DNA from 2 places in the Glutamicibacter sp. Je.9.36 genome. Region 1 is predicted to be linked to the other one. Evidence: predicted binding sites of a transcription regulator. Region 1 holds the regulator's gene; the other holds the start of a gene.
The links. The regulator LexA, encoded in region 1, represses DNA repair genes until DNA is damaged. The targets are predictions, from matches to a motif close to TCGAACANNTGTTCGA.
Positions count from the first base shown of each region.

Region 2: AAZQ98_RS00320 (DUF222 domain-containing protein) is a predicted target of LexA. The motif match lies at 3,002-3,017, and genes of this name have one in related genera.

Region 1 covers NZ_JBCPSN010000003.1:41,615-49,547, forward strand. Annotated here, with positions in the region: gene AAZQ98_RS08485 (MFS transporter) at 1-79, opposite strand, end outside; gene AAZQ98_RS08490 (SseB family protein) at 121-1,002, opposite strand; gene priA (bifunctional 1-(5-phosphoribosyl)-5-((5-phosphoribosylamino)methylideneamino)imidazole-4-carboxamide isomerase/phosphoribosylanthranilate isomerase PriA) at 1,223-1,960, opposite strand; gene AAZQ98_RS08500 (hypothetical protein) at 1,988-2,137, opposite strand; gene hisH (imidazole glycerol phosphate synthase subunit HisH) at 2,140-2,775, opposite strand; gene hisB (imidazoleglycerol-phosphate dehydratase HisB) at 2,776-3,396, opposite strand; gene AAZQ98_RS08515 (histidinol-phosphate transaminase) at 3,419-4,525, opposite strand; gene AAZQ98_RS08520 (LysM peptidoglycan-binding domain-containing protein) at 4,607-4,960, opposite strand; gene lexA (transcriptional repressor LexA) at 5,219-5,938, shown strand; gene AAZQ98_RS08530 (glycoside hydrolase family 76 protein) at 5,995-7,074, opposite strand; gene AAZQ98_RS08535 (ATP-dependent DNA helicase) at 7,180-7,933, opposite strand, start outside.
Region 2 covers NZ_JBCPSN010000001.1:72,202-76,727, reverse strand. Annotated here, with positions in the region: tRNA gene AAZQ98_RS00335 (tRNA-Ala) at 1-2, shown strand, start outside; gene AAZQ98_RS00330 (dihydrofolate reductase family protein) at 137-709, shown strand; gene AAZQ98_RS00325 (NADPH-dependent FMN reductase) at 726-1,313, opposite strand; gene AAZQ98_RS00320 (DUF222 domain-containing protein) at 1,519-2,979, opposite strand; gene AAZQ98_RS00315 (GntR family transcriptional regulator) at 3,083-3,742, opposite strand; gene glyA (serine hydroxymethyltransferase) at 3,894-4,526, shown strand, end outside.

The sequences.
Region 1 (7,933 bases):
GCGGAAGTCGGGCAATCATGCCAATCAGCAACAGAAGTGAGATCTGCGGTTGACGCAAAATCTGCCAATAGCTTTTCATGCCCGGAAAGTTCCTTGTCTGGTCGAAAGGAGCCCGCCGGTTTAGTTCGGCGCGCTGTGCAAACTGAGTTCGAGGGAATCCACTGCTTCAGTGAATTCGGTGTTTTGGGACAAACGTCCGTGGATTGCGCGAGTCGTCTCGCGAGCGTCGTTCTCGCTCGTTCCGGGAGCAAAAACAAACTGCAAGTTCAGTTCCGGTCCGGGACCTCCGCCAAGGACCACTTGCCCGTCCTTGCTGCGTGAGCCGACTCCCCTGCCCGGGGCAACCTTGACGGTCTGCAACTGGCCAAAGCCTTCGGTTGCATCCTGCACCAGGTTGGCGACCTGCTGGTTCTGATAGCTCGGAATCCAGTCGATCTGCTTGGCCAGGTTCCAGACCCCCGGTCGTCGAAGCACGAAGGTGAATTCGCCTCCGGGATCGAGCACCAGCAGCTGGCATTCCTCGCTGACTGCCGAGAGGGCCGCCCGCGGGGCGTAAACCGCCACTGGTCGAGCTTCCTTGTGCCAAGCCTGCAATCGTTCGACGGTCGTGAAGATCGGCAGGGCCATGCGGCCATCTGGAGCCTTGATCTTCACCAGCGCCATATCGGCTTCCTTGTCGGATGCGAAGCCGTGTTCCGTCATGGCTTCTTCGCCGAGCTGGGCTACCACCGCAACGAAAACGCGTGCTTCGGACAAGGATTTGTGCACCTCGCCCTCCCCTGCGCTGCCATCGCGCAAGGCCGCCAGTGCGGCAACGACGTTGGCGTCGGGCTTGCCGTCGTCCTTGTCGAAATTATGCAGGGGGTTGCCTTCACCGCTCAGGTCCCGGCCTTCCCAGTCCTGACCGGCAGAGTCGGTGCTAGAGCCTGCCTGCGCCAGTGCAGCGACAATATGTCCCGGCAGGTGGCGTTTGGGTGCAGATTCAGGTTGCTCGGTACTCATAGCTCCATGCTATCGGTGGTTTCGGGGTTGTTGGAGGGAAGTTTCAAAACTGCAGTCATGAGCTTGGACACCCCTATCCGATGATTTCAGATTTCTTTCCCAGCACCTGCGCGCAGTCGCGGGCCCGAGGAGGGAAAGACAGGGATCCGCTTTCACGAATAAAAAAGACGATTCAAAAGCGCGAGCTTCTGAATCGTCTTTCCCTGCTGCAGCATGGGGCCTAGCGGCGACCTGCTACATCGAGCGCTTCTTGCAAGGTGAATTGGCCCGAGTACAGCGCCTTGCCCATGATGGCTCCTTCGATGCCTTCTGGAACCAGCTCGCGCAAGACCCGGAGATCTTCGAGCGAGGAGATGCCGCCCGAGGCGACAATCGGCTTGCTGGTCTTGGCAGCGATTTCGCGCAATAGTTCAACGTTCGGTCCGCGCAGGGTGCCGTCCTTGGTCACGTCGGTGACGACGTATCGGGCGCATCCGGCATCTTCGAGGCGGGCCAGAACATCCCACAGGTCGCCTCCGTCCTTGGTCCAGCCGTGGCCGGACAAGGTGGTTCCGCGCACGTCCATGCCCACGGCGATCTTGTCGCCGTGGCGGGCAATGGCCTGCTTGGTCCATTCCGGGTTCTCCAGCGCGGCGGTTCCGAGGTTGACGCGGGTAGCGCCGAATTCCAGGGCCCGGTCAAGTGAAGCGTCATCGCGGATACCGCCGGAGAGCTCGACCTTGATATCCAGTTCCTTGGCAATGCGCTGGACAATCTCAACATTGCTGCCACGGTCAAAGGCTGCGTCCAGGTCGACCAGGTGCAGCCATTCAGCGCCGGCGTTCTGCCAGGAGAGCGCAGCTTCCAGCGGGTCGCCGTATCCGGTCTCGGAACCGGCTTCGCCCTGGACCAGGCGCACTGCCTGTCCGCCAGCGATATCTACTGCAGGCAAAAGTTCGAGGATTGGTTGCTCGCTCATGATGTCCTTAGTGAAGAAGTAATGTGATTAGTAGGTCAAGGACCAGGCTGCGATCAGGCTCAGGCCTGCAAGTACCCACAGCGCGATGATCCATGAGATATGGGCCTTCTGGCTCTTCAGCGAAATGGCTCCGCCAATCAGGAAGGCCCCGACAACGCCCAAAATGAGGGTCCACATGCCTAGAGCGTCCCCAACCAGTTGCGAAGCAGCTGCGCGCCAGCGTCCCCGGACTTCTCCGGGTGGAACTGCACTGCCGATAGCGGGCCGTTCTCGACGGCGGCCACGAAGGGCGTTCCGTGCGTCGACCAGGTCACCTGTGGCGGAGTCATCGCTGGCTGGGTTACGTCGAATTCCCACTTCTGAACAGCGTAGGAGTGCACGAAGTAGAAACGTTCACCCTCGATGCCGGCGAACAGCTTGGATCCTTCCGGCGGGCGTACCGTGTTCCAGCCCATGTGCGGGATGACATCCGACTGCAGGCGTTCAACCTTGCCCGGCCATTCGCCAATGCCTTCGGTTTTCACACCGTGTTCCACGCCTTCTTCAAAGAAGACCTGGTGTCCCACGCAGATACCCAAAACCGGCAGGCCACCGGCGATGCGGCGACCGATCCAGCGCAGGGAACCGGTTTTGGCCAGCTGCTCCATGACCGAGGCGTAGGCGCCAACACCGGGGACTACCAGGCCGTCGGCGGCCACGATCTTCTTCGGATCTGCGGTCAGTTCCACTTCAGCGCCGGCGGCTTCCAAAGCGCGCACAGCGGAGCGGACGTTGCCGGAACCATAATCCAGGACAACTACTGTTTTCTTTTCCACTTACAGTGCACCCTTCGTGGATGGGATCTTGTCGCCCATGCGCTCATCGCGCTCTACCGCTTCGCGCAAGGCGCGCGCGAAGGACTTGAACTGCGCTTCAACGATATGGTGCGGGTCGCGACCCGAGAGCACCTCGATGTGAGCGCAGATCTGTGCGTGGAAAGTGATGGCTTCGAAGACGTGACGGGTCATCGAACCGGTGAAGTGACCACCGATCAGGTGGTATTCCTGGCCCGCAGGCTCGCCCGAGTGCACGAGGTATGGCCGGCCAGACACATCGACTACCGAACGGGACAGGGCTTCGTCCAGTGGAGCGTAGGAGGTGCCGAAGCGGCGGATGCCGGCCTTGTTGCCCAGTGCCACGCGCAGTACTTCGCCAATGGTGATCGCGGTGTCCTCGACGGTGTGGTGAACGTCGATGTGGGTATCGCCGGTGGCACGCACGGTGAGATCGATGAGCGAATGCTTGGATAGCGCAGTCAGCATGTGGTCGTAGAACGGCACCGAGGTGCTGATCTCAGAGACACCGGTGCCATCGAGGTCCAGTTCAACGAATACGGACGATTCGCTGGTCACGCGTTCCATGCGGGCGCGACGTGCGCCAATCAATTCGGCAGACATGTCTTCCTTCGCTTGTCTTTGATTACTTCTGCGAGCCGAGCAGTTCGGCAAGTCGTTCCAAGAAGGCTGTGGTTTCCGATTCGGTTCCTGCCGTAACACGCAAGGTTCCCGGGATTCCATTGTCGCGGATGATGATGCCGGCTTCCAACAGGCCTTCCCAAATCTTGTGGGGGTCTTCGACGCCACCGAAGAAGACGAAGTTGGAGTCGGAGACCGATGGCTTGAGGCCAAGTTCCTTCAGGCGCGCGACGATGCGGTCCCGCTGGGACTTGATGTCCTCGACCTGGGCCAACAGCAACTCGATGTTCTTCAAGGCCGCGATGGCGGTTGCCTGGGTCACTGCCGACAGGTGGTACGGCAGTCGCACCAAGCGGATGGCATCGGTGACTTCTGGCGCAGCGGCCAGGTAGCCTACGCGCGCACCGGCCAGACCGAAAGCCTTGGACATGGTGCGCGAGACGATCAGCCGCTGGCGGCCTTCGAGCAGGCTCAGCGCCGAGGTGGTGCTGGCCAAGGAGAACTCGGCGTACGCCTCATCCACGATCACCATGCCGTTATGCTCGCTCATGGCTTCATATACCGCGGTGATGACGTCAAGGCCAAGGGCCGTGCCGGTGGGGTTATTCGGAGAGCAAAGGAAAACGATGTTCGGCTTGTGCTCGCGAACCTGTGCGGCTGCGGAATCGGCGGACAAGGTGAAATCTGCGGCGCGTTCACCGGCGATATATTTCGTGTCAGTACCACTGGCAAGCAGCGGGTACATGGAGTAGGTAGGGCCGAAGCTCATCACGGCACGGCCGGGGCCGCCAAAGGCTTGCAGGATTTGCTGCAGGATTTCATTGGAACCGTTAGCGGCCCAGATATTGTCCTTGGTGAGCGAGTGGCCGAGGTAATCGGCTAGGAGTTCGCGAAGCTCGGTGAACTCGCGGTCCGGATACCTGTTCAACGTTGCCGCCGCCTTGGCCACCTCTTGGGCAATGGCATCGACGACTGTCGGTGGCAACGGATGGGTGTTCTCGTTGACGTTCAGCTGGATGGGCACGTCAATTTGTGGTGCGCCATAAGGGGATAGCCCGCGGAGATTCTCACGCAAGGGCAGCTGACTCAAAAGTTCACTGCGGTCATTCACGCATCAAGTCTACGTGTGCAGCGCGCCTGCCGGTGAATCCGCTACGGCCACAGGTAACAAACTCGAAGCAGGCTGGGGAAGCTAGCCGGCAAGGACCGGAATCGAGAGGGTTTCGCCGACCTGGATTTCGCTGCCGGTCAGGGCATTGAGTTCGGCGATGTGGCCCACTGCCGAGGTCACGTCGTAACCGGTGGCGTAATCCCGGGCCAGGCTCCACAGCGTATCCCCTGGAATAACGGTGACATCAACGGTTCCGACTCCAACAGGAGTATCGGCTGCGGCATGCGCGTCAGAGGCAAACATGGAGATGAAGAAAGCTGCGGCGATGGTGAGTGCGAAAATGGGCATACCCACAAGCACGGCCCATCCGCGACGGTTGATGCGGATCTTCAGTGGTGCCTGGGTCTGATTTGAGTCAAGTGCGACGGTTGCCATGACTTTGTCTCCTCAAGAAATTCAAGTGATGCGAATTTGTATTCGAAAGCATAGATTCGAAAACTTGTTCGAACCTCGTATATCTGTTCTAACAGAGGTTTGCGGAACTTGTCCAGAAGTTTTCGAACAAATCTTTGAAAGAAGCTCGCTTATCTACTAAGATTTCGAAGTAGACGAGCAATGAAAACATCTCACCATCTAGCGCCGACAGTTTGGACTTACGAACTTTCGAATGATTGCTAGGGAAGGCAAAATCTCATGTCAGCTTCACAACGCACTCCCCGATCGAATGCACGTTCGCTGACGATTCGCCAAAAGAAGATCCTGGAGACGATCCAGCGGTCAATCGGCAAGAACGGTTATCCACCATCGATGCGTGAGATTGGTGACGCAGTGGGGCTCAAGAGCCTTTCGAGCGTCACCCACCAGCTGAGCCAGCTGGAAAAGCTCGGCTATATCCGTCGAGATCCACGCCGTCCGCGCGCAATGGAAATCCTGCTGCCTCTGCAGCTGGCCGAAGACGCCGAGAAGGCCGAAGTTTCGAAGCCGGTCGAGCCAGATGCCAGCGAAGACGCCAAGATCATTGAATTGAGCACTTCCGCTGACACCACCATGGTTCCCCTGGTTGGCCGTATCGCTGCCGGCGGTCCGATCCTTGCCGAACAGTCCGTCGAGGATGTTTTCTCGTTGCCTCGTCAGCTCGTAGGCCACGGCGAACTGTTCATGCTCAAGGTTTCCGGCGATTCAATGGTTGACGCTGCGATTTGCGATGGCGACTGGGTAGTTGTCCGCCGCCAGCAGACGGCGGACAACGGCGACATCGTAGCTGCCCTGCTCGATGAGGAAGCCACGGTAAAGACTTTCCGGCAGCGTGACGGGCATACCTGGCTGCTTCCGCAGAACTCGCGCTACGAACCAATTTTGGGTGATGCCGCAACGATCATGGGACGCGTCGTCTCGGTGATGCGCTCTCTCTAGAATACGTACGGTCATTGCGCTGGTGCTCGGCACCAGCGCAATTCTCGTTTAACCCGCTATTGGCCGGCGTTCAACTCGAATTGAGCGGCCGCCGAGAAGATCATCCAGCGTTGGATTGCCGCCGAAAGCCGGCGTGGTTCCTGGTCAGCCAGATGGCGCGCCGTTGCCATGACCAGCCTTCTGGCCTGCTCCCGGCTCCGGGCTTCCAAGCGGACATCATTACCGGCGAGGGCAAGATATCGGCAGAGTATCCCCGCGAACAGGTTGCCGTCTCCCCCGCTGTTGAACGAGAGGACCCCGGCAGCAGTTGACAGCGATTTCGTGGTGGCATCGATCAGTACTTGAGCGTGAGCCAGATCAGCAGGCTCGCCAAGCTCAAGCAATGCCCCGAGAACCAGGCCCTGGTTATAGGTGTAGACCGCTGGTTCCACGGTGTGCCCCTGCGTGGTCAACCGCAGTCCGTCCAGATACAGTCCTCGCTCCACGCTGAACAGATTCTTTTCCAGCCACTGGAGAAGCTCTCGCGCGGTCTCTTTCTCCCCGGTACGGGCAAAGAACAGTGCCGCCGGCGCATTGGCTGGCGTGTTCTTGAAATCCCGCTTTCTGGACCAGTACAGGCCGCCGTCCAGCACCCCATCCATGCCGGCATGGAGCTGCCGTCCCAGCGTCCTAACTGCCGCCTCGGCAGGACGGCTCCTGTGTCCCATCGCCAGCTGGGTGAACTCTGACAGGCGGCCGCAGGCCAGGGCAAGCCAAGCCATGTCGTCGAAGAAGTAGTTGGGCAAGATCCCGAAGTTTCGAATTCGAATGCCGCGCAATAAGCCGTTGGCCCGGGCAAGCGCTTCGCGCGCCCGGTGTTCGTTGCCTTCGTCCCAGTACGAGCGGCCCTCATCGATGATGGCATCCAGATAGTGCGCCTGCCACCAATAGTTCCACTCCGCAAGCGGGTGCGCGAAACCATTGAGATTGCTGAGCATGCTTCCGTCGCGCAACCGATGCGCTTTGCTGTAGCTCTGCCCAATCCACGTTCCGGGCAACCCCATGAGGCGATGCCCGAACCGCTGGTGGGTGTCGATCGCGGCTTGGTGCGCCAATTCCTGCATGGACTCCATGGTGCCTTCCGATTCGAGCTTCATCAGTTCTTGTCACAGACCTTAGTGCATCTGGAAGCATCATGCTGGTACCGGTTAAAGAACTTGAGCTGTCCCGAAGGACAGCTCAAGTTCACATTCTGGCTGCGGCTATTTCCCGCCCGGGTTCAAACGCTTGAGAACACCAGTGATGACCTTCTTATCGACAGTCGGCCACATCGGCGGCAGGGTAGCTTTCAAGAAGCTGCCATACCGCGCCGTGGCCATGCGCGAATCAAGGATCGCCACAACGCCCTTATCCCCGACCGAACGAATCAAGCGCCCAGCGCCCTGGGCCAGGCGAATCGCCGCATGGGTGGCGGCAACCTGCATGAAGCCATTGCCGCCATGCTTGGCCACGTCCTCGGAACGGGCCTTGGAGATAGGATCATCCGGGCGCGGGAAAGGAATCTTGTCGATGATGACCAGCCTGCAAGAATCGCCTGGCACGTCCACGCCCTGCCACAAGGTCATGGTTCCAAACAGGCAGGTGTCGCGTTCGCTGCTGAACTGTTCGACCAGCGACTTCATGCTGGCTTCACCCTGGCACAAGATTTCCACGTCCAAGCGCTCGCGCAAGATGCTTGCCGCTTCCTCGGCGGAACGCTTGGAAGTGAACAGCGCCAAGGCGCCGCCACCGGAGGCCTTGATGAGATCTTCGATCTCATCCAGCGTCTCCGCCGCCAGTTGGCGTCCTGGCTTGGGCAGGTGCTTGGCCACGTAGAGGATGCCCTGCTTGGGGTAATCGAAAGGGCTGCCAACATCTACGCCGGTCCATGATGGAGCGCCGGCGCCCATCAGGCCCAAGGAGCCTGCTACCGAGTCGAACTGCGAGCCAACGGCCAAGGTGGCGCTGGTCAATACG
Region 2 (4,526 bases), on a different contig from region 1:
CAAATGGAAAAAAACCGGGAAACATCAGAAATGATGTTTCCCGGTTTTTTCGCATTCTCCCAAGTTCCCAACAGGCCATGCTGTAGGGTTGGCTCAATTTCCCAGACGATTCCGTCTTCGAGCCAAGGGAGAATCAATGAGAGAACTAACCTACTTCGTTGCAGTGAGCTTGGACGGGTACATTGCCGGTCCTCACGGCGAATTCGATGCATTCGCGGTGGCTGGCGACCATGCGGCGCCCATCTGGGACCGCTACCGCGGCACCGCGCCGACCCAGCTGGCAGAGTCGGCTGGACTGCCTATCGAGGGGTGCCCTTTCGATACGGTGCTGATGGGATGGAATACCTACGCTGTCGGCTTGCCAGCACTGCCCAGCCCGTACTCGCATCTGAGACAGATTGTTTTCACGCGCGAGCACTCTTCACCTCCAGGAAGCCAAGAGGTGCAGTTCACCAGTGCGGATCCGCGAGAGGTCATCGGGGAACTCAAATCCCAACCGGGTGACGGCATCTGGCTGTGCGGCGGAGGGCAATTGGCCGCCAGGCTCCGGCCGGACATCGACAGGCTAGCCCTGAAGGTGCAGCCGGTGATGTTCGGGTCGGGTATCAGGCTCTTCGGGGACACAGGGTATGCCCCGGATCGCTGGAGGCTGGAGAACATGCAGTCTTTTGCCTCCGGAGTCTGTCTTGCCGAGTACTCGCGCGGCTAGTGGACGTTGGAGGCGGCTACATTCCTTCGTCTCCGATATGACCCGCAGCTGTCGCATCGAGCACACGCTCAACGAACGCCGCATATTCGCCCATGTAGTGGGCCAAGAACTTCTCGGTGTCCGGGTTGCTGATGCTCCCGTCCTCGCCGAAGTCTTCGGGACGGTACTGCAGGTAGACCTCGGGGGAGTTCAGCTGCGGGGCATCCAGGAAGCTGAGGACGCTGCGCATGCTGGACTGCATGACCGCAGTGCCGATGGCGCCGACCGAAGCGCCGAGCAGGCCGGTGGGCTTGCGGGCGAAGGAGTTGGTACCCCAGGGCCGCGAACCCCAGTCGATGGCATTTTTCAGCGCACCGGGAATTGAACGGTTGTACTCCGGGCTGATGAATAGCAGGCCATCCGAGGCTTCGATGGCGGTCTTGAGCGCGGTCCCGGCTTCGGGATAATTGTCATCGTAGTCAGCGCTATACAAGGGCAGATCGCTGATCGGGATCTCCGTGAAACTGAGGTTTTCAGGTGCCAGGGCTATCAGGGCCTTGGACAGGACGCGGTTGATGGAGTTCGTGGCGAGCGAACCAACGAAATAGCCGATGTTGTAATCCATGGAACCACTTCAGCACCGGGGCGAGGGGTGGCAAAAGGCCCTCGGGCAAACTCCCAGCTAAGCCAGTCCGCCTGGTTCGATCACCTAGGTATGGATGCCGAATGCGCCAAATTCGACGTGTTGGGCAGTCGTTGCACGCCAGGCAGGTTCGACCGCATGGGTTGGCGCGGACCGCAACCACGGGATCGATATTATTTGCTGGGAGTCAGGCTGCGATGTCTTCGGGGCCATCCTTGGGCTTCAGCCGTTCCTTGAGTTGCTGTATCCATTTCGAGTCGCGTCTCAATTGCGGGAACGGCTTGTGCGCGTATCCCGTGGCTGGCGGCGCGGTGGACTTGTAGGACATCGCCGAGCCGGGACAGATCATGATGGTGTGGCCGTTGCCGTAGGTCGTGTATTCGTACCAGCCGGCGGCTTCCTTGGCCTTGTTGCAACTAGCGCATCGGCCATCGCCGTTGAAGACGGTGCTCTTGCCTCCGCGGGCGTATTGCTTGACGTGGTCTATTTCCTCCACGATGCCGTCGCAGAACGGGGTGCGGCAGTGCCGGTCGCGGATCGCGATGAATTTCTTGAGCTTTTCCGGGAAGATCCGGGCTTTGGAGTCCATGGCGATCAGGTCCTGGTCGCCGGGTGCGGTGTAGAGGCGGGCGAGTTCGGTGCGCACGTCGAGCTGTTCGATCAGTTCCGTGGTGGGTTTGGCGTCCATTTGGTCGAAGGTCAGGCTGTTGGGGATCTGGTGTCCGCTGATCCATTCGCGCACGCTCTGGGCGGGGATGAAGCCGTAGCCTTCCAGGTAGGCTGGTTCGCGTTCGCCGGCGAACAGGGCCCGGTCGGTCATGACTACTGCGACTTGCAGGGCGATGGGCATTTTGGAGGGTTCGCCGACCATCATGTAGCTGAAGAGCAGGTCGGCGCGGATCTGGGTGCGGGTGCGCGGGTCGCCTTTTTTGCGCAGGGTTTTGGATTCTTCGTCGAGGTAGCGTTTGAGGCACATGCCCTGCAGCAGGGGGTATTCGCCGTGGATGATGATGCGGCCGTTCTGGTCGTCGATTTTCAGGGTGAGGTTGCGTTGCTCTTCGACGGTTTTCTGCTTGATGGAGTCGGGGTCGGAGATGTAGGCCAGGGCGAATTTGCGGACCGTTTCCCTGATTTGGGTGGTGCCCATGGATTCGAACATGTGCGGGTTCTGGGCGTAGAGCTGGTCGAATTCGGTGCGGCGCTGGGGTTTGAGGTCTTGGAGCGGGGTGAGGATGGCTTGGGTTTGGGCTTCGGTGAATTCGCCGCGGGAGCAGGCTGCGGCGAGGTTCGGGGTGTCTTCGAAGAGGATGCGGCAATTGACCAAGTAGTTGCGCATGCCGTGCGGTGATTGCTTGCGGGCCAGGGCGACGCAGGCGGCTGCACCGCGGGTTTGGTCATCGAGGTGGATGCCGCGTTCTTCGTGGTCGCGGACGTATTCTTTTTCGATTTGGTGGGCGAGGCCGGCTTGTTTGCAGCGTGCTGCGGAGATGAGGGCTTCCAGCAGTTCGATGCCGTGGGCGCAGTCGGCTTTGCTGCCGTGTTCTTCGAGGGCGGAGAGGTCGTTTTGCACGGTTTGGACGTGGAGGTCGAATTCCTCGGGGGGTGCTGGTGGGGTGAGGCTGTTTCCGTGCGCCTTTGCTTCGGACATGTTCTAATTATACTTCGCTTACTCGAACATGTCTTCGATTCTGGGAAATGGGGATAACTATTTTTTCGCAATGCATGGCATCGCTCCAGCCGTGAAGCGGCGGCTAGAGAACGGATCGCACCGATGCCTCGAAGTGCACGATATGTTCCAGGGCCAATTCCTGTGCCAGCTGCGCGTCGCCGTCGAGGATGGCTTGGAGCAGCGAGATGTGTTCTTCGATGTGCTCGTCGATGCTCGGCAGTCGATCCAGGGCCATGCACCAGATGCGGGTGGCAAGGTTATCCAGGCGGATCAGCGTCTGCTCCAGATGGTGGTTGCCGGCCGCTTGGTAGATCAGCCGGTGGACTTCCAGGTCGTTCTCCATCAACGTGCGCCGGAGATTCGCGCCCGACAGCTGGCTGACGGCTTGGAGCGTTGTCTCGATGCGACTGCGCGCGCTGCCGCCTTGCAAGGCTGCCGCCTTGGCCGCGGCGAGGGGTTCCAGGGCTTCGCGGACTTCGGTGATATCGGCCAGCTCCGTGATGTCCACACGGGTGGCAAAGGTGCCGCGGCGCGGATAGGACTGCACCAGGTGGTCGACCTCCAGGCGCTTGAGCGCCTCGCGCAACGGCGTGCGGCCGACGCCGAGTTCGTTGACCAGGTGGGCCTCGTTGATCGGGTCGCCGGGGGCGATGTCCATCATGATGAGCCGGTCTCGCAGAACCAGGTAGGCGCGTTCAGCCAGGGACTCGGCGCCCACGGGAAGCTGTGTGGCGAGTGTCATCTTGCCTCCGTTTTCTCTGCTCCATACCGCGTGATTGCTGCACGCTGAAATAATTTCGGGTTACCCATTGACCGGGCTGTGACTTCCATCATACAGTGAATCGCAGATTGATATATCAGTTGTCGGCAATTCATACATTTAGGAATGGGCAATGGCACAAGCTTCAACTCTCTCGGCAGATTCCCTGACCGCAGACCTCGCGCATCTCGATCCGGAAGTCGCGCAGCGTATTGACGCTGAGCTGGCTCGCCAGCAGCGCGGCCTGGAAATGATCGCTTCGGAGAACCACACGGCGCAGGCAATCATGCAGGCGCAGGGTTCGGTACTGACCAACAAGTATGCCGAGGGCTACCCGGGCCGCCGCTACTATGGCGGTTGCGAGGAAGTTGATGTCATCGAGACGCTGGCGATCGAGCGCCTCAAGGACTTGTTCGGGGCGAAGTTCGCCAACGTGCAGCCGCACTCCGGTGCGCAGGCTAACGCGTCGGTGTACCACGCGCTGGTGCGCCCGGGCGATACCGTGCTGGGCCTGAACCTGAACCACGGTGGCCACCTGACCCACGGCATGAAGCTGAACTTCTCGGGCCGCTTGTTCAACATCGTTCCTTACGGTGTGGACGAGGAAACCTATGAAGTGGACATGGACGAGGTGGAGCGCCTTGCCATTGAGAACCAGCCGAAGATGATTGTTGCTGGCTGGTCGGCGTACCCGCGCCAGGTGGATTTCCAGCGCTTCCGCGAGATCGCTGACAAGGTCGGCGCGTACCTGTTCGTGGATATGGCG